2 regions of the Paraburkholderia sp. GW821-FHT02A12 genome follow, and region 2 is predicted to be linked to the other one. Evidence: riboswitches for the same ligand, from Rfam matches in the RefSeq annotation. Region 2 holds a riboswitch; the other holds the start of a gene.
What was found. A riboswitch is a leader RNA that binds a small molecule or an ion and turns the genes downstream of it on or off. The one in region 2 is predicted to bind glycine.

Region 1 (11,884 bases), on a different contig from region 2:
ACGAATTGGAGGCGCTTGCTTTCGCGAATCAGGTTACTAATCGCGATCAGCGGCACTCGCCCGATCTCTTTCTCACTAAGCGCGCATGAAACAGATCCATAGTGGCAAGGGGCTCCCTATTCGACGAGTGCCTCGAGCGCTTGTCGGTGCACAATGTGGGATCGCCAAACTACCATTTCCTTCCAATCGCAGCGCTGCGGGTAGAAATGGGCTCTTGTCGCGTGTCTTATATGGCGACCCACTTCCCAGTCGACCGCTTCCGGTCGATGCATCAGTAGCCAGTGTTCATTGCGCACTATCGCTGGGTCATGGTACGTTCCGAATCGAAGTTCAACATAGGTTTGCCGCTCATTCAGAATAGATTGCCAAAACGCATCTTGCGACCCATGCAAGGCCACGGACCAAGGTGTTCCCAGATCGATTGAAGCCGCGGACCGGCCGAAGATCTTTATTGCGCGCTTGTAGCCGGTCCGTCCGGAACGTTGTCCGCACGTCAACTCGCCATAGCCGTATTTTCCTTCACCCGTTTGGTAACTTATGATGAGGACGCTATCGCGGCTCGCGACGTCAAAGTCCACCGTAATCTGTTCAAGGGTGCGGCGAGCTTCTGTCGACGCTTTCCCGCCGTAGAACATGCCGCCGGGCCTAGTGTACTGGCCAGACACTCGCGCTTCCCAAAATTTCTGTTCACCGTGACGTGAACGGTATGCGGCGATCGCCTCGTCAGCACGACGGATTCCATTCGGCGTAATGTCTGCAGGCACGAGATAATCGACTAGTTCCTCATATTCGGGATTCGGAGGAAGCGGCTTGTCGAAGTCAACGAAATTGCGGTCGAGGTCGCATCCCTCCGCAGTCGAACGAAGGTCCCAAGCAAACCCGTAGCAATTTAGCGCATGGACCAAGAGGACGGCCGTCGACGGAGGAAGCCTATTGTGAAATCCCGCTTGCAGGAACAAAAGTTGGGCTGCAGAGCCGCAATACCCCTCCGGACCGTGGGTGCCGGACACAAGGATTAGAAGGTTCTTGGCATCCCGCCGCCCAAAATACGCTACATCTGTGAAAAGCTCTTCACCCAGCGGTCCCTTTGCGACGTGGGGGTAAGCGTTCGACGTAGGTGCCGCCTTTAGAAACCGGTTTCGCGCGCCAAGGTATGTATCAGAAAAAACAATAGCAGCGGCATCTTTCGCACCGTCAAAGTTCATTGTATGGAACCTCCCCGTCCCTTGCTTGCGTACATAGCAGAGCCAATCGTGGCAGTTCGCCTCGCGAACCAAGAGCGAAGCGGTTATTTCCCACGCCTACAGGTAGAGTGCGACGACCACATTTTGCAGCTCTTGCTTTTAGTAGGCGAGTCAGCGCCACGCACGACGTCCACATTAATATTACTATGCTCCCGACGCGGGCTTTTCCGAAGTTTTATCCTTGGGCGGTCGCAATTCGGCGCTTTGCCGACAAACAGCGAGCAATTCTCGCGTGTATTGTTTGGGATGCGGCCCTGTCCTGTTGCTCGCTTGTCGGTGCGTTGTCCCCCCGGCGCTCACGAATAACGCCGGAGGTAGCGGTTGGCGACTGCGTTCGAGGCAACTGTGGTGTTCATCGGCGCGGACTTGAGTCCCCGATCCCTTCTGGCGCGCAAGCTCAACGATGGACGTTACGTGCGCACAACTCGTCGTCTCTCAGATGGCGACTTTGCGTTCTCTCCGTCATTAAAGGCTCGGACCTGTTACGGACAACGCGGGAATTCGGCCGAAGCAACCCCCACATTGAGGAAATCCCGCATTAGACGGCGCTACAATCTTTAGGCACCTGATACAAAGGAAGTGGGGCGTTGACCAGCGTTAATCGGACGTTCATTAGTTACCGAAAATTGCCGTTGGGGCTCAAACTGACCGTAACAGACATGTCACGGTATCGCTACTCGCGTCCTATTTCAGGCAATCCCCAACACACCGTCAATTGCTCAACGACGCTCTAGGGCACTTTTGAATGTTCCAGTCGGCGTGAGGCAAGGTTACAGGTTTTTACGACGCGGCCAAAAGTGATGAATAAGCTCACGTAGGCCGTCCACAGACCCAGCAACCGCATTGGAAGAATAGGCGATGACTTTCGCAACAACACAGCTCTCACCCGAGTTTCCCAACGTCGAGGCACGTCACGTCGATAGACGCCGCTATCCACATGGCGTCGCCTATCTGGATGGGCAATACCTTCCGATGTCAGAAGCAAAGGTATCAGTGCTCGATTGGGGTTTCCTGCATTCTGATGCGACGTACGATACTGTCCACGTCTGGAACGGAAAATTCTTCCGACTGGATTTGCATCTCGACCGCTTTTTTGGCGGTGTGGAGAGATTGCGAATGACGCTGCCTTATGATCGGGAAGAGATCACGACCATCCTGAAAAATTGCGTCGCTTTGTCGGGTCATAAATCTGCATATGTCGAAGTGATTTGCACTCGCGGCACGTCGCCGACCTTCAGCCGGGATCCTCGTCAAGCGGAGAATCGTTTTATCGCGTTTGCGGTTCCGTTTGGTTCAGTGGCGAACAAGGAGCAGTTGGAAAGAGGGCTGTACCTTGCCATTAGTGACACGGTTCGCATTCCGCCAAAATCCGTCGATCCTGCAATCAAGAACTATCATTGGCTCGACCTTGTAAAAGGTCTTTACGACGCCTATGACAAGGGCGCGGAGACGGCGCTGGTCGTGGATACGAATGGCCATATCGCAGAGGGTCCGGGCTTCAATGTATTTCTTGTAAAAAATGGGGCGTTAAAGACGCCCGCTTTCGGTGTATTGCCTGGCATCACGCGCCGAACCGTCTTCGATCTCTGCTCGGAAATCGGCTTCGCGGCTACAGCTAGCCACATTACGCGCGAAGAAATCAAAACGGCTGACGAGGTGTTTATTACTTCGACAGCTGGCGGCATCATGCCCGTGACTCGAGTCGATGACGTTGCGATCGGGAACGGAAAGGTGGGATCCAGTACCCGCAAGCTCATGGACCTCTATTGGCAAAAGCACGAAGATCCGGCGTGGACGACTGCGGTCATCTACCAGTGACCGGATGTGTGCTATGAGACAGCAACTTGACAAACGGCTTCGCGACGATCTACAGGAATTATCGTCGCGCAAGCTATTGAAGATCGAGCAGGAACTGGCATCACCTCAATCCGCCCACGTCCGCCTTGGCACGACGAAGGACCGAGAGGTGCTGAACATGTGCGCAAACAACTACCTCGGCTTGGCTAACAATCCGTCGTTGGTGGAAGCTGCACACGCCGGTCTTGACCGACATGGCTTTGGGATGTCGTCGGTGCGTTTCATTTGTGGGACGCATTCGGTTCATCGCGCGCTCGAAACGAGGCTTAGTGACTACCTGCGGACCGAGGACACAATCCTGTTCGGCTCCTGCTTCGATGCGAACGCCGGTCTCTTTGAAGCATTACTCGGTCCGGAGGACGCGGTAATCAGTGATAGCTTGAATCACGCTAGCATCATTGACGGCATTCGACTTTGTAAAGCAAAGCGCTTCCGCTATGGAAATAACGATTTAGGCGAACTTGAGCGTGCTTTGCATGACGCACGTGACAGCAGAACGGTGCTTGTCGTCACCGATGGCGTTTTTTCGATGGACGGCATCGCCGCCAATCTGCCTGGAATCTGCCAGCTCGCGAAGCGTCACGGCGCCCTGGTTATGGTTGACGACTCTCACGCAGTGGGGTTCATCGGTCCGCAGGGTCGTGGAACGCCGGCTTTGCACGGGCTGGAGGCACAAGTCGACATTGTCACCGGTACACTTGGTAAAGCACTGGGCGGCGCGTCCGGTGGATATGTCTCCGGCCGTGGTGAAATCATTGCATGGCTGCGACAGCGTGCGCGACCCTACCTCTTTTCGAACTCGCTGATGCCGGCACTCTGCGAGGCGTCGTTGACGGCAATTGAAGTGGCCGAACAGGCGGACAGCCTGAGGGAAAATCTGGCCGCTTGCACCTCACAGTTGCGCCGAGGTTTGAGTGCTCTCGGGTACCGGGTCTCCGGTATAGATCACCCTATTGTGCCCGTAATAACGGGCGAGGCCGCGGTTGCAGTTCAGATTGCAGACTATTTATTGTCGCTAGATATTCTGGTTGTACCTTTTTCATATCCCGTGGTGCCGGAGGGCATGGCGCGGATCCGCATGCAAGTGAGCGCGGCGCATACAGCGGAAGACATGAGAAAGGTAATCGCGGCATTCGAGTCGGCCCGGAACGTCGTTGAGGGGGCCCGGGCTCAAGCCCTCTAATTTTGCTCGCAAAGGTGGGCGAAGGAAGGCCCAATGGCAGTCTCAGCTCTCATTCGCGACGGGAAGCGGATGCAACGTTGTAGGTCCGTTGCGCCCCGCTTTTCTTGGTCCGAAAAGCAGCCTTCATTCTGCCCGGCCGTGTGAACCTTGTAAAATCGGCCGGCCGGACACCTTGCCATCACTTCAGGAGGGTGACGGAAACAACTTGGCCGGCAAGGAAAAGCAGCGCCCCCTCGGCGCCGCAATCTCAGAACAGTTGCCCCACAGACAGAGTCTAGCTCCGCTGTTGGCGTGGCTGGAAAGCTTGCCAACCCGCGCTCTGGCGTTGGCTCGTCTGCTACCGATCGGAAGGACCACCGAATATTGGATCGTCGGCGTCTATCGGGAATTCAAAGCTGGCTTTAACCCGGTCCATTACAACCATGGTCTTGAAACTCTTGATATCCGGATTTTCGCGGAAGAACCGACGAGTGAATTGCTCGTAGTCGTCCATGTCCTTTGCTGTGATGACAAGCACGAAGTCTGCATCGCCGGTAGCGTAGAAACCCATCATGACTTCGCGAGTGGCTCGAATCGCGCTCTTGAAGCGATCTACGATATCCGCTCTCTCTCTTTCGAGCGACACCAGCACGATCATGGTAACCGCACGACCAAGGGCTTTCGGCGAGACGATGGCCACCTCCGCCTCAATGATTCCCTCAGAACGCAGTCTCTTTAACCGTCGCTGACATGCCGACGATGACAAGTTGACGGCATTGCCGAGTTCATCCGATGTGAGGCGGTTGTTTCTCTGAATCCTCTCGAGGATCGCCGCATCGATTTTATCCATACACGACATGCTTTTTTCCTGCACGATTTGACAGTAGGCCGCTTTATTTAAGCATAGCTCGGGCCGGTTGCACGGTCAATTCGTGTTTTCCTAGGTGCGAGACGCCGTTTTTTCTCGCCCAGCCGCCCCGGTCGAACTGCATGACGCTGATAACCCGCACCGTTCGGATCCACATCGCCTTGCAGTTCAGGTTCATGGGCCTTCTGGCCAGCGAATTCGGTGCACGCACGAGAGTCATCCCGACCTTTTGACTCGGCACTTGTAACGCTTCGCTCGAAATACCGCTTCACAAGCACCAATCCGGTCTCGCTCTTGGCGAAGTAAGGAAATGCTTCACTTGCGCGCGGTGCAGGCTTCGAAAAGAACCCACTGATGCGCCGCCGACAGTGCAAGAGATCGTTGCTTAAGCGTCGGCAATCCTGCACGTTGGTATCTGATTCCTCAAACAGAAGCGGCCCCGTGGCTCCCCACGAGACGATTTCTATATATGTCGAGTCACGGTCCCTGGTTCTCCTCCTTGGGCCTAGCCAAGACGGTAATCCCATAGGCGAAATCCTTCACGACGAAATGCGGTTTTTCGTTTCCCCAGCAAAAAAGCGATCGCCAAATTCACGTGACGGCAATTCGCCAAGGGCCGCGGTCGGACGTCCATCTCTTTCGACGTGGTTTGCGCCTCGCGTGTGAGCAGCCCCAGTTTCGGCAGCCGAGGTGCCCAATGACGGCGATCGGGTTGTATTGAACGGGCTAGGCCCAATACCGTTAACAAGATCGAATTTCTGTTAACTTTCAAGTCTCTGCAACAACAAGAAGAGCTTGAAGGATGGCAAGAACGGAAGCAACGCTGCCCGGCGGGGCGCGGCTGGCGGACTATCTGACGGTGGGGTATCTGGCGCTGAACTGTTCGCTGGGACAGGTCAAGGAGGCGCTCGCGACATGCGGCGTGCAGACGCGTGTGCGGCGCGACATGCCGCGTGAAGTGCTGGTGTATTTCGTGATGGCGATGTGCCTGTATCCGCGCGTGGCCTATGAGGAAGTGTTTCGTCTGGTGATCGAGGGACTGCGGCGCATCTACGGCGACCAGGTGCGCGACGCGCAGGTCAGCAAGGCGGCGATCTCGCAGGGGCGAGCACGGCTGGGCTGGCAGGTGATGCGCGAGCTGTTCGCCCGACAGGCAGCGCGACGCCCGCGGGCTGCAGTTGGGGATTATGCGGGCTATCGGGTCATGAGCGTGGATGGCTCGACGCTGGATATGCCTGATGAGCAGGTCAATGCGCAGGCGTTCGGGTATGCAAAGGGCGGGCGTGGTGAAGGCGCGTATCCACAGATCCGCTTTGTGGCGCTGGCCGAATGTGCGACGCACGCGCTGTGTGAGGTCCAGATGGGCGGGGTGCGCGAGGACAGCGAACAGGCGCTCACGCGGCAGCTGTTTCCGGCGTTCTCGAGCGAGATGCTGGTGCTGGCCGACCGCCTGTTCTATGGGTATGACATGTGGCGCGACGCGGTGGCCACCGGAGCGAAGCTGCTGTGGCGCGTGAAGTCGAATGTGCGACTGCCGTGCGAGGTGCCGCTGGCAGACGGTTCGTACCTGAGTACCGTATATGCCAGCGACACCGACCGGCGACACCAGCGCAACGGCATGCAGGTACGGGTCATCGAGTACCGCCTGGAAGGCGTGCCTGACGCCGAGCCGCAGTATCGCCTGATCACCAATTTGCTGGACCCGGTAGTAGCACCTGCCGTCGAGCTGGCGGCGCTGTATCATCGGCGCTGGAAAATAGAAGAGATGTTCGATGAGATCAAGACGCATCTGTGTGATAGGAAGAAGGTGCTGCGCAGCAAGACGCCTGATCTGGTACGTCAGGAGTTCTATGCGTTAATGCTCACGCACGCGGCGATCCGCCGCCTGATGTACGAGGCTGCCCAGGACAGCGGGCAGCGACCTGAAGACCTGTCCTTTGTCCATGCCGTGCGTGTGCTGAACCGACGCCTGCCCGAGGCGGCGGCAATTCCCCCCTGAGCAATGGCAAAGCTGGAAACAGAGTCTGCTGCGCGAACTCGCCAGCGGGCGTGCGGTGCAAAGCCGCGGTAAACGTAATCCCCGCGGCGTGAAGCGAAAGATGTCGAATTTCCGGATACGCCGACGATCGGAGCCGCTGAATCAGCGAATTTCACCGAAAGTGATCATCAAGTGAACAGTACTGGGGCTAGGCCACTGAAATTTGGTCAATCTGCACTGCATTTTCGTCAGTTCAAGGGCCGCGAGAACGCGTGGGCGCAAACATCGACGAAGATTGCCAACAGTCGTAACATACCTAGCGAGAAACGATGAAATCGAAGCGGCAATCGCTATGAAAGGCCGGCGCACCGTTGACTATCGAGGAGGTCGACCTCGAAGGCCCACGTGCCGGTGAAGTCCTAAGGCAACTACTACAAGGGGCTGAGCGCAAGCACAAATGGGGTTTTCTGTTGTTGTAATGTTGCCTTGCCGACGTAGATGAGAAGGTGAAGGGCTGCTGTACTACAACCGGTCATGTCGGGCTGACGGCCCGGACACTGATGAAAGACGCGCGCGCAAGGGCCTCGTCCGCTGACCGGGAATGAAATCCCTGTAGCCATATCAGGTATGCCTCGCGCAGGTCCAACCCGCTTCACATCACCGCTGGCAGTGCAAAGTGATCGGCTATTCGCTCATGGTGTTATGGCGCGCGTTGGAATAGGTTCGGCGTCGCGTGCTATTCGAGGTGAGACGATGAAGTTCGTCGCGCTCCCGACGAGAGGTATGTTGTCTTGAGCAGTGCGCGACGGAACGGGGAGCCAGACGGGGAAGCGTCGCGCGTACGGACGCCCATGTAGCACGCCGGAGCAAGTGACCTCCGTGAACATCGACATGTCGCCCGCGTTCATCAAAGGTGTCGGCGAACATAACGGACCGAAATTGTGGCCTGCGTCGAGCACGGAAGAGCAGGCCGCGTAGCTGAAAGAGACGGCGCACAGCACGGAGGAAATCACCGCGACCGTGCCGCAGAACGCGGATCATGCGGCCGTGGTGTCGTCGCTCACGCAGAGGCTTAGCAGATGCCCATGTAGCCGCCAGTTGTGATCGCGCTACGCCTGTGCCAATGGGCAAAGGATTTCAGCACAAGGGGATTAATACGGCTAGCCAAATGCTTGCTCCGCGCAGATTTAACGAGTAGGCTTTGCGCTGTTCTGCATTTGCAGTGCGGGAGAGATCGCTCAAAGCGACGCCGACGGAGCAACCGCCCCGGAAACTCTCAGGCAAAAGGACCGTGCTGCAGGAACATCTGGAGAGCGGCGTTTTACGCGCCCACCGAAGGGGAGCTTGTCACCGCACACGTCGGACAGGCGAAACTCTCAGGTACATGGACAGATGGGGCATCGGTGCCGGTTCATCATCGGCCGGCGATGACCAATAAATCTCTGAGCCATGTCATGTCACACATTGCAGTTATTGGGGCTGGGATCACCGGTGTTACGACCGCATACGCCCTTGCCCGCCGCGGTCACCGCGTTACCGTGATCGAGCGCCACCGTTATGCGGCGATGGAAACTTCCTTCGCGAATGGCGGACAACTTTCTGCCAGTAACGCTGAGGTCTGGAACAGCCGCGCGACGATCTGGAAAGGATTGCGCTGGATGTTCATGAAGGATGCGCCCCTTCTCATGAACCCGCGTCCCAGCTGGCACAAGTACAGTTGGATCGGTGAGTTTCTGCGTCAAATCCGGAATTATCGCGCGAACACGATTGACACCGTCCGTCTCGCCATCGCGGCACGTGAACACCTGTTCTCGATAGCGGAGAAAGAAGCCATTGAATTCGACCATGAAAAACGCGGCATCTTGCATTTTTACGCGACACGCAAAGAATTCGAGACGGCTCTGAAAGTGAACGGTCTGCTTCGAGAGGGTGGCTTAGATCGAAGACCCATCACTCCGGAAGAAATACGCACGATTGAGCCCGCATTGCATGGCGAGTTCTATGGCGGCTTCTTCACTGAATCGGACTCGACGGGGGACATCCACAAGTTCACGCGCGGTCTTGCTGAGGCTTGTGTGAAGCTCGGCGTCGTTTTCCAATATGACACCACGGTTTTGTCGATCGATGAAGTACACAATCACGGGCTCGCGATTTCAACGCGCCGTGACGGCCAAGCTGAGATAGCACAGTTCGGAAGCGCGGTCATCTGTGCTGGTGTTGGGAGTCGCGCGTTGGCTTCATACGTCGGCGATCACGTCAATATCTACCCTGTAAAGGGCTATTCGATTAGCGTGATGCTTGACGATAGCACTAGTCAACAGGCGGCGCCCTGGGTGAGTCTGCTTGACGACAAGGCAAAGATTGTCACCAGCCGGCTTGGGAAGGACCGGTTTCGCGTTGCGGGAACCGCCGAGCTCAACGGCATCAATCGGGACATCCGCGCCGACCGCATCCAGCCCCTCATTGACTGGACACGCGAGCACTTCCCTAACGTTGCGACCTCCCGTGTCATCCCATGGGCTGGCCTGCGCCCCATGTTGCCTGGAATGGTGCCAAAAGTAGGCGCGGGTCGTAGGCGCAACATCTACTACAACACCGGCCACGGCCATCTGGGCTGGACACTTTCGGCAGCGACTGCCGAAGCTCTGGCTGAGGTTGTTGGCGATGCCGAAAGTAGCGATACGGAACGAATTGTCCCCCCATCGAATGCCAAAGTCCATGAAGTGGACGTGGCTTGATCTTGGTCCGTCAATTCCGCTCACGCAGCCTGAGAGCCGGGAAATTGGTGCATTTAAGGGTGCAAGCTTCCCGGCCCCAAATTCCCATGCGTCATCTACTTAAAGATTTGTCTTGAAATCACGCGCGGCTGGCCGCCGTGCCAATGACGGTGTGGATCAGGCCCGACTCTGCGTCCACGCCAATGTACGCTTCCATCCCGAAACTTATTGCGTTGCTCGTAAACAAAGACGGCGCGGGTCCACGTTCTTCGAAGTCCAAGGACCGCGCTTGAATGCCGTTGTCGATTCAAAATAAGCGGAAATTGCGCCGGTCGATCGAATTGATTGGGGAAAGTCCGCTTCGGCGGCGTAGTACGCGTGGGCTAAGGAAAATTAAGCCAGTTGCAGCAGCTCAGCCTTGAACCGGTCTTCGTTGGCCAAAACCCGTTCGTTGAGCGGGCTCAAGCCGCGCCAGTGAAGAGAAAACAAGCAAGCTGATACCGTCGTCTTTTCTTACGACAGGCAAGGAATATGTTGGATGCAATCGTTGTTGGAGGGGGTATCGTAGGCATCTCTGCCGCACTGGCGCTTCAACGGCGCGGGATGAAGGTCATGCTGCTGGAACAGCAGTCCGTTGCGCAAAACTGTAGTTCCGTCAGTGCGGGCGTAATCTATCCGGGCGCATTTCCTTTCAGCACCCACTATCGCATTCCGGACCTGCCGACCGCCTTCTTCAAGTCAAGTTCTTCTACCGCGCTCGATTGGCGCTCGGCTGCCAGGCTCCTTCCGTGGGCGATCAAATACGCGAAGTCATCGACCTCGGGCATGGTCTGGCATGGCACAGACCTACTACATGATCTTTGCCGGCACTCACTTCGGTCTTATGGTTGCTCTTAGGCGCCGACCTGCCGCCGATCGCTAGAAGCGGCTACTTGGCCGTTCATCTCTCCTCCCCCGAAGCAGACCGAGCCGTCTGCTTGAACTCGATTCGCACCTCGCTCGGCGCGGCTGCACGGATGGTGTCGGGCGCAGAGTTGGCGGCGCTAGAGCCCGCCATTTGCGGTCTCGCAATTGGGCCAAATGCGGCCGATGCGAGTTTCCTTGAAGGATCAGCTCACGTCGTAGATACCGCCGCATTTGTGGCCAGTCTCGTGGATGTATTTGTGCAACGTGGAGGCCTCAATTGCGTTGACAGGGCGCAGAGCGTCGAAAGCGCACCGGGTGGAAAGGCCACCGTAAGATGTGCTCGAGCGGACTACTCAACCCGAACGGCTGTTCTCGCGACTGGCGCGCACTCTAACCGTCTCCTGGCAGACTGCGGTCATCGCATTCCGCTTGTTGCTGAGACGGGATATCACCTTGAGTTAGACGTCGATCCTGGTTTCATTACTCGACCTGTTTCGATGCCGAGTCTAGGAGTTGTTCTGGCGCCGAGCGAACACGGGGCCCGGATCTCGGGAATCAGTCACTTCGGTGCGCCAGGTTTTCGCGGTCGCCCGAGCTTGCTGTTGTCTGCGCTGGATCGCGTGCGCGAACGTCTACCTACGCTTAGAGCTCGCCCTGGATTCGATGTGCGCAGCGGTGAACGTCCAGCTACGCCAGACTCCTTGCCGGTCATCGAGCAGGTACCCGGCCATCCATCCATTTTTGTGTCCACGGGGCACGGACATCTCGGACTTACGTTGGCCGCTGTCTCGTCAGGGATTCTGGCGGACTTGGTGACTGACGGCTCGTCCAGATATGCAAGCGAACTAAGCTCGCGAAGATTCCGCAGAACCGCGAAGCGCCACTCGGTTCTGCAAGCGGCATAGACGGTAGGCGACAACCAACCTCTAGGATACTCGCGCCACGACCCCCAATGCAGAGAGATAGCAGCACGATGGTTGCGCAGTGATACCGCGATCAAGTTCAGCAGGTTTACAGCGGGAGTTCGGCATTTCTTAGTCGATTCTTAACGCCCGACGCTGGGTGCTGCAAGACAGTCGAACAATGTCCGACAGAAAACGACACGCACGTTTTCAGTTCATGCAATTGCTTCACTTGCGACGTTTAAGAGGA
Region 2 (11,884 bases):
GGTTCCGACGGTGCGCGCCGGAAACGCGATATTCGACGTCGCCAACGAAATGGTCAGCACCGCGTCCGGCGCAAAGGCCTCGGCGATGCGTTCGGCACGCGTGTTGTCCTTCGCGTCGATGTAGGTTTCGAGCGCGCGGCGATAGTGCGCGAGGGGCGGCGTGGTCATGCAACGGTCTCCGTGTAACGTCCAGTTATCGAGCCGTGCCACTGTAGCGCCCGCGCCCTTCAAAACCGCCGATGCACCTGCCGCGCGCGGGGTTTTGCCAACGCGCGCTCGCGTTCACATTCAGGGTTTCTGCAACAGCGCCTTCAAACTTGCGAGCCGGTCTTTCGGCGACATCGGCGCTTCCTCGGGCGTCGGCGGCGGCGCATCGTCGAGCAGCATTTCGGGGATGAAGCGCGACGGCTCGCACACCACCGTTTCGCGCGCCCGCTTACGCTTCTTGCACCAGTTCAGATGCAGGCTGCGCTGCGCCCGCGTGATCGCGACGTACATCAGGCGGCGCTCTTCCTCGATGCGCGCGTCGTCGACCGGTTCGTCGTCGGCGCCGCCGCGGTGCGGCATGATGCCTTCCTCCACGCCCACCAGAAACACGTGCGGATACTCCAGCCCCTTCGATGCGTGCACCGTCGAGAGCCGCACCGCGTCCGGATCTTCTTCCTTGCCTTCGAGCATCGACATCAGCGCGACCGTCTGGATCAGGCCGAGCAGATTCTTGCCGGTGTCGGCGAGGCCGTCGGCATTGTCGTAGCCGGTTGCTTCGCCGCCGTTGCCGAGATCGGGCTCAGCCTTGGTGCCCTTACGCTTGAGCCATTCCATGAACTCCAGCACATTTTGCCACTTGGCCTGCGCCTGACGTTCGTCGAACGCATCGTACAGATAGGCTTCATAGTGGATCGCGTCCATCAGTTCGTCGAGCAAGGTGCCTGCGGCATCCTTCTCGGCGCGGTCGGTGAGACGCTGCATGAAATCGCAGAACACGCGCATCGGCTCGATCTGACGCGGCGAGAGCCGCGCCTCGATGCCGCCCATGTACACCGCCTCGAACAGCGACACCTTGGCCTGGCCGGCGAACGAGCCGAGCGCCTCGAGCGTCGTATTGCCGACGCCGCGGCGCGGCGTGGTGATCGCGCGGATGAACGCGGGGTCGTCGTTCGCGTTGGCGATCAGGCGCAGATAGGCGCAGATATCCTTGATCTCGGCTTTGTCGAAGAACGACTGCCCGCCGGACAGCACATACGGAATCCGTTCGCGCCGCAGCACCTGCTCGAAGATGCGCGCCTGGAAATTGCCGCGATACAGGATCGCGTAGTCGCGGAAATTCGCGCGCCGTTCGAACTTGTGCGCGGACAGGCGGAACACCACGGATTCCGCTTCGTGCTCTTCGTCGTTGCACGGCGTGACAGTGATCGTGTCGCCCATGCCGTGCTCGGACCACAACTTCTTCTCGAACAACTTCGGGTTGTTCGCGATCACATTGTTGGCGGCGGTCAGAATGCGCACCGTCGAACGGTAGTTCTGCTCCAGCTTCACCAGATGCAGCTTCGGGAAATCCTTGCCGAGCTGCGCAAGGTTTTCGAGCGTCGCGCCGCGCCAGCCGTAGATCGCCTGGTCGTCGTCGCCCACTGCCGTGAACGCCGCGCGCGGGCCGGCCAGCTGCTTCAGCAACTCGTACTGGCAGGCGTTGGTGTCCTGATATTCGTCGATCAGCAGATAGCGCAGCTTGTTCTGCCAGCGGTCGCGCACCTGCTCGTTCTTCGCGAAGAGTTCGGCGGGCAGGCGGATCAGGTCGTCGAAATCGACCGCCTGATACGCGTGCAGCGTCGCCACGTAGTTGCGATAGACGATCGCGGCCTGGTGCTCGTCCTCGTTCGCGGCGATCGCGATCGCCTCTTCGGGCATGATCAGGCCGTTTTTCCACAGCGAGATGATCGACTGGATCTTGCGGATGAAGCCCTTGTCCGTCGAACCGACCTGTTCCTGAATCATGCCGAAGCAGTCGTCCGAATCCATGATCGAGAACTGCGGCTTCAGGCCGACGTGTTCGGCTTCCTGACGCAGGATCTGCACGCCGAGCGAGTGGAAGGTGCAGACCGTCAACTGATTGACGGGCACTTTGCGGCCTTCCTTGCCGGGCGTGGTGAGCGTCTTGCCTTCGAGCAGCTTGCCGACGCGCTCGCGCATTTCCGCCGCGGCCTTGTTCGTGAACGTGACGGCGGCGATGTGGCGCGGCTCGAAGCCTTTGGCTTCGATCAGGTGCGCGATTTTCTGCGTGATCACGCGCGTCTTGCCGCTGCCTGCGCCGGCGAGCACGAGACACGGACCGTCGAGATAACGGACCGCTTCATTTTGAGCGGGGTTCAGGCCTGCGGACATCGTCTGTGGATGGGTAATGCGGTTGAGGGCGCTTGGGTGCGGGTCGCCAGACCGAAGGCCCCGGGGGCATGCTGCGCAGAGCGGACGGCTGGAACGGGCGCCTCTCGTGGTGCGAAGGGCGTTCCGGCTCGCCGCGATCCGCGCGAGAGGAGCGATGTTAACACGGAAGCACACGGAGGCCCGCCGTGGCTGCCTTAACAGCCGCGACGACAGATAGCTCCGACAGACACCCGCGACGACGCTGACAGTCCGTCTTCGGGACATGCCACAATTACGTTGTTGCGCGCCGTCGCCGCGGTGGCAAAGCGGCGCGCCGTTTTTGCAGGAAGACACGCATGTCCGCATCGTTGAAGATTGGATTGATGGGTTACGGTTTTGCCGGCGCGACCTTCCACGCGCCGGTGATCGAGCACTGCGGGCGGGCGAGCGTCGCCGCGATCGCGACCAGCCAACCCGAGCACGCACTGGCCGACTATCCGCACGCGAAGGTGGTCGCCGATCTGGACGCGCTGCTCGCGCTCGACGAAATCGACTGCGTCGTGATCGCGACGCCCAACGACACGCACTTCGACCTCGCTCGCCGAACGCTCGAAGCGGGCAAGCACGTGGTGGTCGACAAGCCGGTCACGCTCACCGCCGCCGACGCGCACACGCTCGCCAACATCGCGCTCGTCCGCAGCCGGCTATTCGTGCCTTTTCACAACCGTCGCTGGGATGGCGATTTTCTGACCGTTCGCGATCTGCTCGCCAGCGGCGAGTTGGGGCGCATCACGCAATATGAATCGCATTTCGACCGGTTCCGGCCGGAGATTCGGCAGCGCTGGCGCGAGGAGGCTTCGCGAGGCGGCGGTTTGCTGTTCGATCTCGGACCGCATCTGATCGACCAGGCGCTGGCGTTGTTCGGCACGCCGGCGACGGTTTCGGCGACGGTCCGGGCGCATCGCGATCAGGCTAGCGCGCCGGATTATGTGCATATCCAGCTGGGCTATGGCGCGTTCGAGGTCGTGTTGCATGCAAGCGCGCTGACGGCGCTGGTCGCGCCCAGGTTTGCGATTCACGGCACGCGCGGCAGCTATGTGAAATACGGGCTCGATACGCAGGAAGATCAGTTGAAGGCCGGCTTGCGGCCGGGGGATGAGGGGTTTGGCGCCGGCAATACGGCGGGCGTATTGCGTGTGCTTGAAGGCTCGCAAGAGGTTGAACGCGAGGTTCCCACTCGCAACGGGAACTATGCCGGGTTTTATATTGCGCTCGCTGATGCCATTCAGAACGGCGTGAAGTTTCCTGTCAGCGCGCAGGATGCTGTCGATGTCATGACGGTTGTCGAGCTTGCAGCCCGGAGCTCGGATGAAGGGGTTCGGCTGGGATTTGAGCGTATTCGATAAGAAAGAAAAAACCAGCGGCGCGGGGGCAAACAGACAAATGCCGCCGCCCAAAAAACCAAAACTGACAATCCGGAAAGGAATATCCCGTTACAAAAAACCCACCCGAGCAGTCAGCGCCCGGCAAGGTGAAACCGTTCCTATTCCAGGCAACAAAACAAACTCGGGAGAATCCATGCATCGTTCCATCCGCGCACTCACCGCATGCGCATTGCTCACCTCGCTGGCCGCCTGCGTGGTGGCCCCCCAACCCGCGCCCGCGCCGCGCCCCAATCCGCAGCAAATCGCGGACCAACGTCTCCATCAGGTCGACGGCCGCATCGATAATCTCGGCCGCCGTATCGACGCCCGCGTGAACGAGGGCTACTACCCGCCCCCGCAAGGCGCCGCGCTGCATCATCGGCTGGACGTGATCCGTCAGGAAGCCCACGACATGGCCGCACAGCACGGCGGCGGCATCTCCGGCGACGAACAACGCGTGCTGAATCAGGAACTGGACAACGCAGCCCACGCCATCGGCGAATAATCGCGCACCAAGTCGGGCATCGAAACAACGGCAGCAATCGCGCGGGCATCACGTCCCGCGCTTTTTTTTTGAGGTACGCGATCCCGCCGCGCCAATCGGCATGCCGCTTGCAGGCCTTTATTTGACAAGCCCCCGGCCCTCGCGTACATTCGCCGCACGCGTCGGGAGAGCGCGCTGGCCGCATTTTTCAGCAGGCCGCGCCGCCGAAGGGGCACACCCGCAAACTCTCAGGCAAAAGGACCGACCGCGTCGAAGAACCCGCCTCACGGCCAAGGTTTTTCGCACTCTGGAGAGCGGCAGTAGCCGTCTGCGTCGTGCATATGACTCAGACTTAGGCAGGCTGCCCACCGAAGGGGCGCGCGTTTCACCGTAGCGATTCGAATCACGTCGCCCGGCAGCGCAATCTCTCAGGTATCGAGGACAGAGGGGTCATGCAACGCATCGCTCGCAGGCATCAGGCCGCGAGGCGTCGCGCCGCATGGCCTTTTTTGTTTCGCGAGATGCCCGAGGCCCCATGACCGAACTCAAACACACTCCGCTCAACGCCACCCATCGTGCGCTCAACGCCCGCATGGTCGATTTCGGCGGTTGGGACATGCCCGTCAACTACGGCTCGCAGATCGACGAACACCGCGCCGTGCGCACCGACGCCGGCATGTTCGACGTCTCGCACATGTGCGTCGTCGATTTCACCGGCGAGCGCGTGCGCGCCTTCTTCGAATACGCACTGGCGAACAACGTCGCCAAGCTGCAAACGCCGGGCCGCGCGCTCTACTCCTGCCTGCTGAACCCGAACGGCGGCGTGATCGATGATCTGATCGTCTATTACTTCGGCGAAGATCACTTCCGCGTGGTCGTCAACGCCGGCACCGCCGATAAAGACATCGCCTGGTTCGGCCAGCTCAACGCCGAAAGCGGCTTCGGCCTGACCATCACGCCGCGCCGCGATTACGCGATCGTCGCCGTGCAAGGCCCGAATGCGCGCGAAAAAGTCTGGCAAACCGTACCGGCCGTACGCAACGCCACCGAAGCTCTGAAGCCCTTCAACGCCGCGCGCGTCGAAGGCACGCCGTTCGGCGAATTGACCGTCGCGCGCACCGGCTATACCGGTGAAGACGGCTTCGAAATCATCGTCCCGGCAGATCACGTCGTCGCGCTGTGGAACGCGCTGCGAGCACAAGGCGTGCGTCCGGCGGGCCTCGGCGCGCGCGACACGCTGCGCCTCGAAGCCGGCATGAACCTGTACGGCCAGGATATGGACGACAACGTCTCGCCGCTCGACGCCGGCCTCGCATGGACCGTCGATCTGACGTCGCCGCGCGACTTCGTCGGCAAGGGCAAGCTCGAAGCAGAAGGCTCGAAGGCTGCGTTCGTCGGCCTGATTCTGCTGAAGGAAAACGGCAAGGCGGCAGGCGTGCTGCGTGCGCATCAGAAAGTCGTCACGCCGCACGGCGACGGCGAAATCACCAGCGGCACCTTTTCGCCGACCATGCAGGAATCGATCGCCTTCGCACGCGTGCCGAAAGGCGTGCAGCCGGGCGACACCGTTCACGTTCAGATTCGTGACAAAGCCCTTCCCGCAGGCGTGGTAAAACTGCCGTTCGTGCGCAACGGCAAAGTGCTTGCGGTTTAAGCGGCCGCGCGTGCGTCTCCCTCAAGAAAACCCCGGGCCGCCCCAAGTTTTCCGCTCCGCAGGAAGTCCCCCGCCCCGAAGGAAGTCCCCTTGGGGGATTGGGGGATTGCCCCCTCGGGGCCTGGCGTGAAGCGACAGGTTTGGGAGCCCTTTTATTAAATACCTACCGAATTACACCGCATAGGAGCATCCGATGAGCATCCCGGCCGATCTGAAATACACCGAATCGCACGAATGGGTCCGCACCGAGGCGGACGGCACGCTGACGGTCGGCATTACCGACCACGCGCAGGAAGCGCTCGGCGACATCGTCTTCTTCGAAGTCCAGGAATTGGGCAAGACCGTTACGGCAGGCGACACCGTCGCCGTGATCGAATCGGTGAAAGCCGCTTCCGATATCTACGCCCCGGTCTCGGGCGAAATCATCGAAGCGAACACGACCGTGGCCGACACGCCTGATTCGGTCAACAGTGCGCCGTACGAAAGCTGGCTCTTCAAGATCAAGCCGGCCGACGGCGCCACGCAAGATGGTTTGCTCGACGCCGACGCGTACTCGAAGTCGATCGGCGCCTGATCCACCTACTCGTTTAAACCGTCAGGTGCGGCCTCCGTCAGCATGGCGCGCCGCACCGCCAGGGACACCCATGAAGCTCGAACACCCGGATCGTCTGATGAACCGCACTCCTCTCTCGCTCGCCGCGCTCGAAGTGCATGACGCCTTCGCCGAACGGCACATCGGCCCGGATTCGGCCGACCAGCATGCGATGCTCGAAGCCTTGGGCTTCGCATCGCGCGCCGCGCTGATCGACGCCGTGATCCCGAAGACGATCCGCCGCAGCGAAACGCTGCCGCTCGGCCCCTTCGCGCAGCCGAAGAGCGAGGCCGAAGCACTCGCCGCGTTGCGTGAACTGGCGGACAAGAACCAGGTGTTCCGCTCGTACATCGGGCAGGGCTATTACAACGCGCACACGCCGACGGTGATCTTGCGTAACGTGCTGGAAAATCCGGCGTGGTACACCGCGTACACGCCGTACCAGCCGGAAATCTCGCAGGGCCGTCTGGAAGCGCTGCTGAACTTCCAGCAGATGATCGTCGACCTGACGGGTCTGGCGATCTCGAACGCATCGCTGCTCGACGAAGCCACCGCCGCCGCCGAAGCGATGACGCTGCTGCAACGCATCGGCAAGCCGAAGTCGAACGTGTTCTTTGTGGCCGACGACGTGCTGCCGCAAACCATCGAAGTGGTGAAGACCCGCGCGACGCCGGCCGGCATCGAAGTGAAAGTGGGCCCGGCCGCGGACGCCGCGAACGCCAACGCGTTCGGCGTGCTGCTGCAATACCCGGGCGTGAACGGCGACGTGCGCGACTACCGCGCGCTGACCGAAGCGATCCACGCCGCGGGCGGCCATGTGGTGGTCGCCGCCGATCTGCTCGCGCTCACCGTGCTTACGCCGCCGGGCGAATGGGGCGCGGACGTGGCCGTCGGCAATACGCAGCGTTTCGGCGTGCCGGTCGGTTTCGGCGGCCCGCATGCGGCGTACCTCGCCGTGCGCGACGAATTCAAGCGTCAGATGCCGGGGCGTCTCGTCGGCGTGACCGTCGACGCGCAAGGCAATCCGGCGCTGCGTCTCGCGCTGCAAACGCGCGAACAGCATATCCGCCGCGAGAAAGCGACCTCGAACGTCTGCACCGCGCAGGCGCTGCTCGCGATCATGGCGAGCATGTACGCGGTCTATCACGGCCCGCAAGGCCTCAAGACGATCGCGCTGCGCGTGAATCGCATCGCGGCGCTGCTCGCAGCCGGCGCGAAAAAGCTCGGCTACACGCTCGTCAATGAGACGTTCTTCGACACGCTCACGTTCGAAACCGGCGCGCGCACCCAGGCGCTGCATGACGCGGCGACGGCCAGGCGCATCAATCTGCGCCGCGTGAGCGACACGCGCGTGGGTATCTCGATCGACGAAACCACCAAGCGCAGCGATCTAGCCGACCTGCTCGCCGCGTTCGCGCAAGCAGCCTTTGTCGACGAAGTCCCGCAAATCGATGCCCTCGACGCAGAACTCCCCGCACAGAGCACGGTGCCGGCAGCGCTCGAGCGCACCAGCGCCTATCTCACGCACCACGTGTTCAACCGCCACCATTCGGAAACGGAAATGCTGCGTTATCTGCGCAGCCTGTCGGACAAGGACCTCGCGCTCGATCGCTCGATGATCCCGCTCGGCTCGTGCACGATGAAGCTGAACGCGACCTCGGAAATGCTGCCGGTCACGTGGCCCGAATTCGGTCAGATTCACCCGTTTGCTCCGGCTGAGCAAACGGTCGGCTACCGCGAAATGATCGATCAGCTCGAACAGATGCTGGTCGCGGCTACCGGCTACGCGGCCGTGTCGCTGCAACCGAACGCCGGCTCGCAAGGCGAATATGCGGGCCTTCTGATCATTCACGCGTACCACGCGTCGCGCGGCGAAAGGCACCGCAACGTCTGCCTGATCCCCGCTTCGGCGCACGGCACGAACCCGGCGTCGGCGCAAATGGCCGGCATGCAGGTGGTCGTGGTCGCGTGCGACGCGCAAGGCAACGTCGATATCGAAGACCTGCGGAAGAAAGCCGCGCAACACGCCGGGAAGCTCGCGGCGATCATGATCACGTATCCGTCGACGCACGGCGTGTTCGAGCAGAACGTCCGCGAAATCTGCGAGATCGTGCATGCGCACGGCGGGCAGGTCTATGTGGACGGCGCGAACATGAACGCAATGGTCGGCCTGTGCGCGCCGGGCCAGTTCGGCGGCGACGTGTCGCATCTGAACCTGCACAAGACGTTCTGCATTCCGCACGGCGGCGGCGGACCGGGTGTCGGTCCGGTCGCAGTCGGCGCGCATCTCGCACAATTCCTGCCGAACCAGATTTCGTCGGGCTACGAACGCACGCCGAACGGCATTGGCGCGGTATCGGGCGCACCGTACGGCTCCGCTTCGATCCTGCCGATTTCGTGGATGTACATCGCGATGATGGGCGCGAAGAACCTCACCGCTGCCACCGAAACCGCGATCCTCAACGCGAACTATGTCGCGAACAAACTCGCGCCGCATTATCCGGTGCTGTATTCGGGCCCGGGCGGACTAGTCGCGCACGAGTGCATTCTCGATCTGCGCCCGCTCAAGGAGACGAGCGGCATTACCGTCGACGACGTCGCCAAGCGCCTCGCCGACTACGGCTTCCACGCGCCGACCATGAGCTTTCCGGTGCCGGGCACGCTGATGGTCGAGCCGACCGAATCGGAATCGAAGGAAGAACTCGACCGTTTCATCGAAGCGATGATCGCGATCCGCGAGGAAATCCGCGCGGTCGAAGAAGGCCGCTCGGACCGCGAAGACAATCCGCTCAAGCATGCGCCGCATACGGCAGCGGTAGTCATCGCGAATGAATGGAAGCATGCGTATGCGCGCGAAACCGCAGCCTATCCGCTGCCCACTCTGATCGCGAAGAAGTACTGGCCGCCCGTCGGCCGTGCGGACAACGTGTACGGCGACCGCAATCTGTTCTGTTCCTGCGTGCCGGTCGCCGACTACGAGTAATCGCCGCCATGACCGCGCATTGCCCGCAGGTTGTAAGCGGGCGCTGCGCGGTTCTGTCGTTCGTGCCCGCAAACGGCTAACATCACACACCGAATCAGCCCAACGAGGAGTTTCGCATGGCGCGAAAGGTGCGATTGATGCAAAGCCGGACCGAAATAAGGCGAGCCCAGACGTGGCAGCAGACGTGCGCGCTATTGTTGGCTGGCGCGGCCGTGCTGCTGCCGCTGCGGCAGGCGCAAGCCGCGATGAATTTTTGTGCGGCGCCCGCGCTGCAAACCAGCGAGCGGACCAACGCCGATCCCGGCGTCAAAGCCCTGGTGAGCAATGTGCAGGCGCATCTGAACGACCCGTCGCGAGCGCTCGCGACACTGCATACCGAAGGCACGCTGCCGCACGAGGGCATCTACGATCAGAGTGTCGAGGCGGAGAAAGATCTCCCCCTGCTGCGCGACGCCGCGTTGGCATGGCGCGCGACCAGCGACGATCGTTATCTGAAGCTGGTCGACCGTTTGCTGTTTGCGTGGGTCACGACTTACCAGCCGAACTTCAATCCCATCGACGAAACCCATTTTGAGGGCCTGATCCTCGCGTACGACATGACCGCGAGCGCGTTGCCAGTGAAAACCCGCAACGCGTCGATGGCGTTTCTGACGAAGCTCGCCAGCGGCTACATCGCGCAGATCGACGCGCAGCCGCGCCCGCTCAAGGGCACGTATCGCAACAACTGGCAGAGTCATCGAATCAAGCTGGTTGCGATGGCCGCGTTCACGCTCGATAACCGCAAGATGATCAATGCGGCACAGCGCCTGTTTGACGAGCATATCGGCGACAACATCGCGCCGGACGGCTCGACCGTGGATTTCGGCGAACGCGACGCACTGCATTACGTCACCTATGACCTGCAACCGCTCGTGACCGCCGCGCTCGCCGCGCGCCGCCACAACCGCAACTGGTTGCCGGAGAAGGGCACGAACGGCGCATCGCTGGAGGGCGCGCTCAACTGGCTTGCGCCGTATGCGGATGGCAGCAAGACGCATGAAGAATTCGTGCATTCGAACGTCGCGTTCGATGCCAAACGTCGCGAGGCCGGCTTGCCCGGCTATTCGGGTCAATGGGACCCGAAGAACGCGACGGAACTGTTTCACCTGGCGGCGCGTCTCGATGGACGCTATACGCCGATCGCGCTGCAGCTCGCGCCGACGCCGCCCGCGTGGCTCGCCGTGTGCTTACCGCTGCCGGCGCGCTAAACTCACTTTTATCAGCAGGGAGCAGTCATGGCGGTCAGCGTATTCGACCTCTTCAAAATCGGCATTGGTCCGTCCAGTTCGCATACGGTGGGGCCGATGCGCGCGGCGCTGATGTTCGCTCAAGGGCTCGAACGCGACGGGCTGCTGGACGCGACGGCATCGGTGAAGGTGGATCTGTATGGTTCGCTCGGCGCAACGGGCAAGGGCCACGGCACGGATCGCGGCGTGATGCTCGGGCTGATGGGCGATGCGCCTGACACCGTCGACCCCGACACGATCGTGCAGCGGCTCGAAGCGGTACGGGTATCGCGCAAGCTGGCTTTGCTCGGCACGCACGACGTGCCGTTCGTGCAAAAAGATCACATTTCGTTTTATCGGCAGGCACTGCCCGAGCACCCGAACGGCCTGAAGCTGCGCGCGTTCGACGCGCAAGGGGAGACGTTGCGCGAGTCCACCTATCTGTCGGTGGGCGGCGGCTTTGTGGTGACGGCCGGCGCGCCGAACACGAAGGTGCTGAGCGCCGTCGATCAATTGCCGCACTCGTTCCGCAGCGGCAACGAGTTGCTCGCGCTGTGCCAATCGACCGGCAAGAGCATCGCGCAGCTGATGTGGGAAAACGAGCGCGTGTGGCACACCGAAGAAGAGACGCGCGCAGGCTTGCTGAAGATCTGGGACGTGATGCAGTCGTGCGTGGCGCGCGGTTGCGGCATCAACAATCCCGATGCTGACGGCAATTTGCCCGGCCCGTTCCAGGTGAAACGCCGCGCGCCGCAGCTGTATCGCGCGCTGTCGGGCAATCCGGAACTGGCGCTGCGCGATCCGCTGTCGATGGTCGACTGGATCAACCTGTACGCAATCGCCGTCAACGAAGAAAACGCTGCGGGCGGGCGCGTGGTCACCGCGCCGACCAACGGCGCGGCCGGCATCATTCCGGCCGTGCTGCATTACTACACGCGCTTCATGCCGGGCTCGAACGAGCAAGGCGTGATCGACTTTCTCATGACGGCGGCGGCGATCGGCATTCTGTACAAGCTGAACGCGTCGATTTCGGGCGCGGAAGTGGGCTGCCAGGGCGAAGTGGGCGTCGCCTGTTCGATGGCTGCCGGCGCGCTCGCCGCGGTAATGGGCGGCACGCCGCAGCA

Region 1: another riboswitch for glycine. It lies ahead of AC07WT_RS29120 (D-amino acid dehydrogenase); the one in region 2 lies ahead of gcvT (glycine cleavage system aminomethyltransferase GcvT).

Annotation. Positions count from the first base shown of each region.
Region 1 covers NZ_JBWKWA010000002.1:1,713,770-1,725,653, forward strand. Annotated here, with positions in the region: gene AC07WT_RS29095 (DUF2817 domain-containing protein) at 117-1,205, opposite strand; gene AC07WT_RS29100 (aminotransferase class IV) at 2,103-3,062, shown strand; gene AC07WT_RS29105 (glycine C-acetyltransferase) at 3,076-4,284, shown strand; gene AC07WT_RS29110 (Lrp/AsnC family transcriptional regulator) at 4,622-5,113, opposite strand; gene AC07WT_RS29115 (IS4 family transposase) at 5,934-7,130, shown strand; glycine riboswitch at 8,325-8,411, shown strand; gene AC07WT_RS29120 (D-amino acid dehydrogenase) at 8,564-9,847, shown strand; gene AC07WT_RS29125 (FAD-dependent oxidoreductase) at 10,358-10,723, shown strand; gene AC07WT_RS29130 (NAD(P)/FAD-dependent oxidoreductase) at 10,714-11,637, shown strand.
Region 2 covers NZ_JBWKWA010000001.1:4,458,629-4,470,512, forward strand. Annotated here, with positions in the region: gene AC07WT_RS20645 (hypothetical protein) at 1-168, opposite strand, end outside; gene AC07WT_RS20650 (UvrD-helicase domain-containing protein) at 289-2,379, opposite strand; gene AC07WT_RS20655 (oxidoreductase) at 2,715-3,764, shown strand; gene AC07WT_RS20660 (hypothetical protein) at 3,937-4,287, shown strand; glycine riboswitch at 4,440-4,540, shown strand; glycine riboswitch at 4,564-4,721, shown strand; gene gcvT (glycine cleavage system aminomethyltransferase GcvT) at 4,802-5,920, shown strand; gene gcvH (glycine cleavage system protein GcvH) at 6,114-6,494, shown strand; gene gcvP (aminomethyl-transferring glycine dehydrogenase) at 6,565-9,495, shown strand; gene AC07WT_RS20680 (alginate lyase family protein) at 9,612-10,742, shown strand; gene AC07WT_RS20685 (L-serine ammonia-lyase) at 10,770-11,884, shown strand, end outside.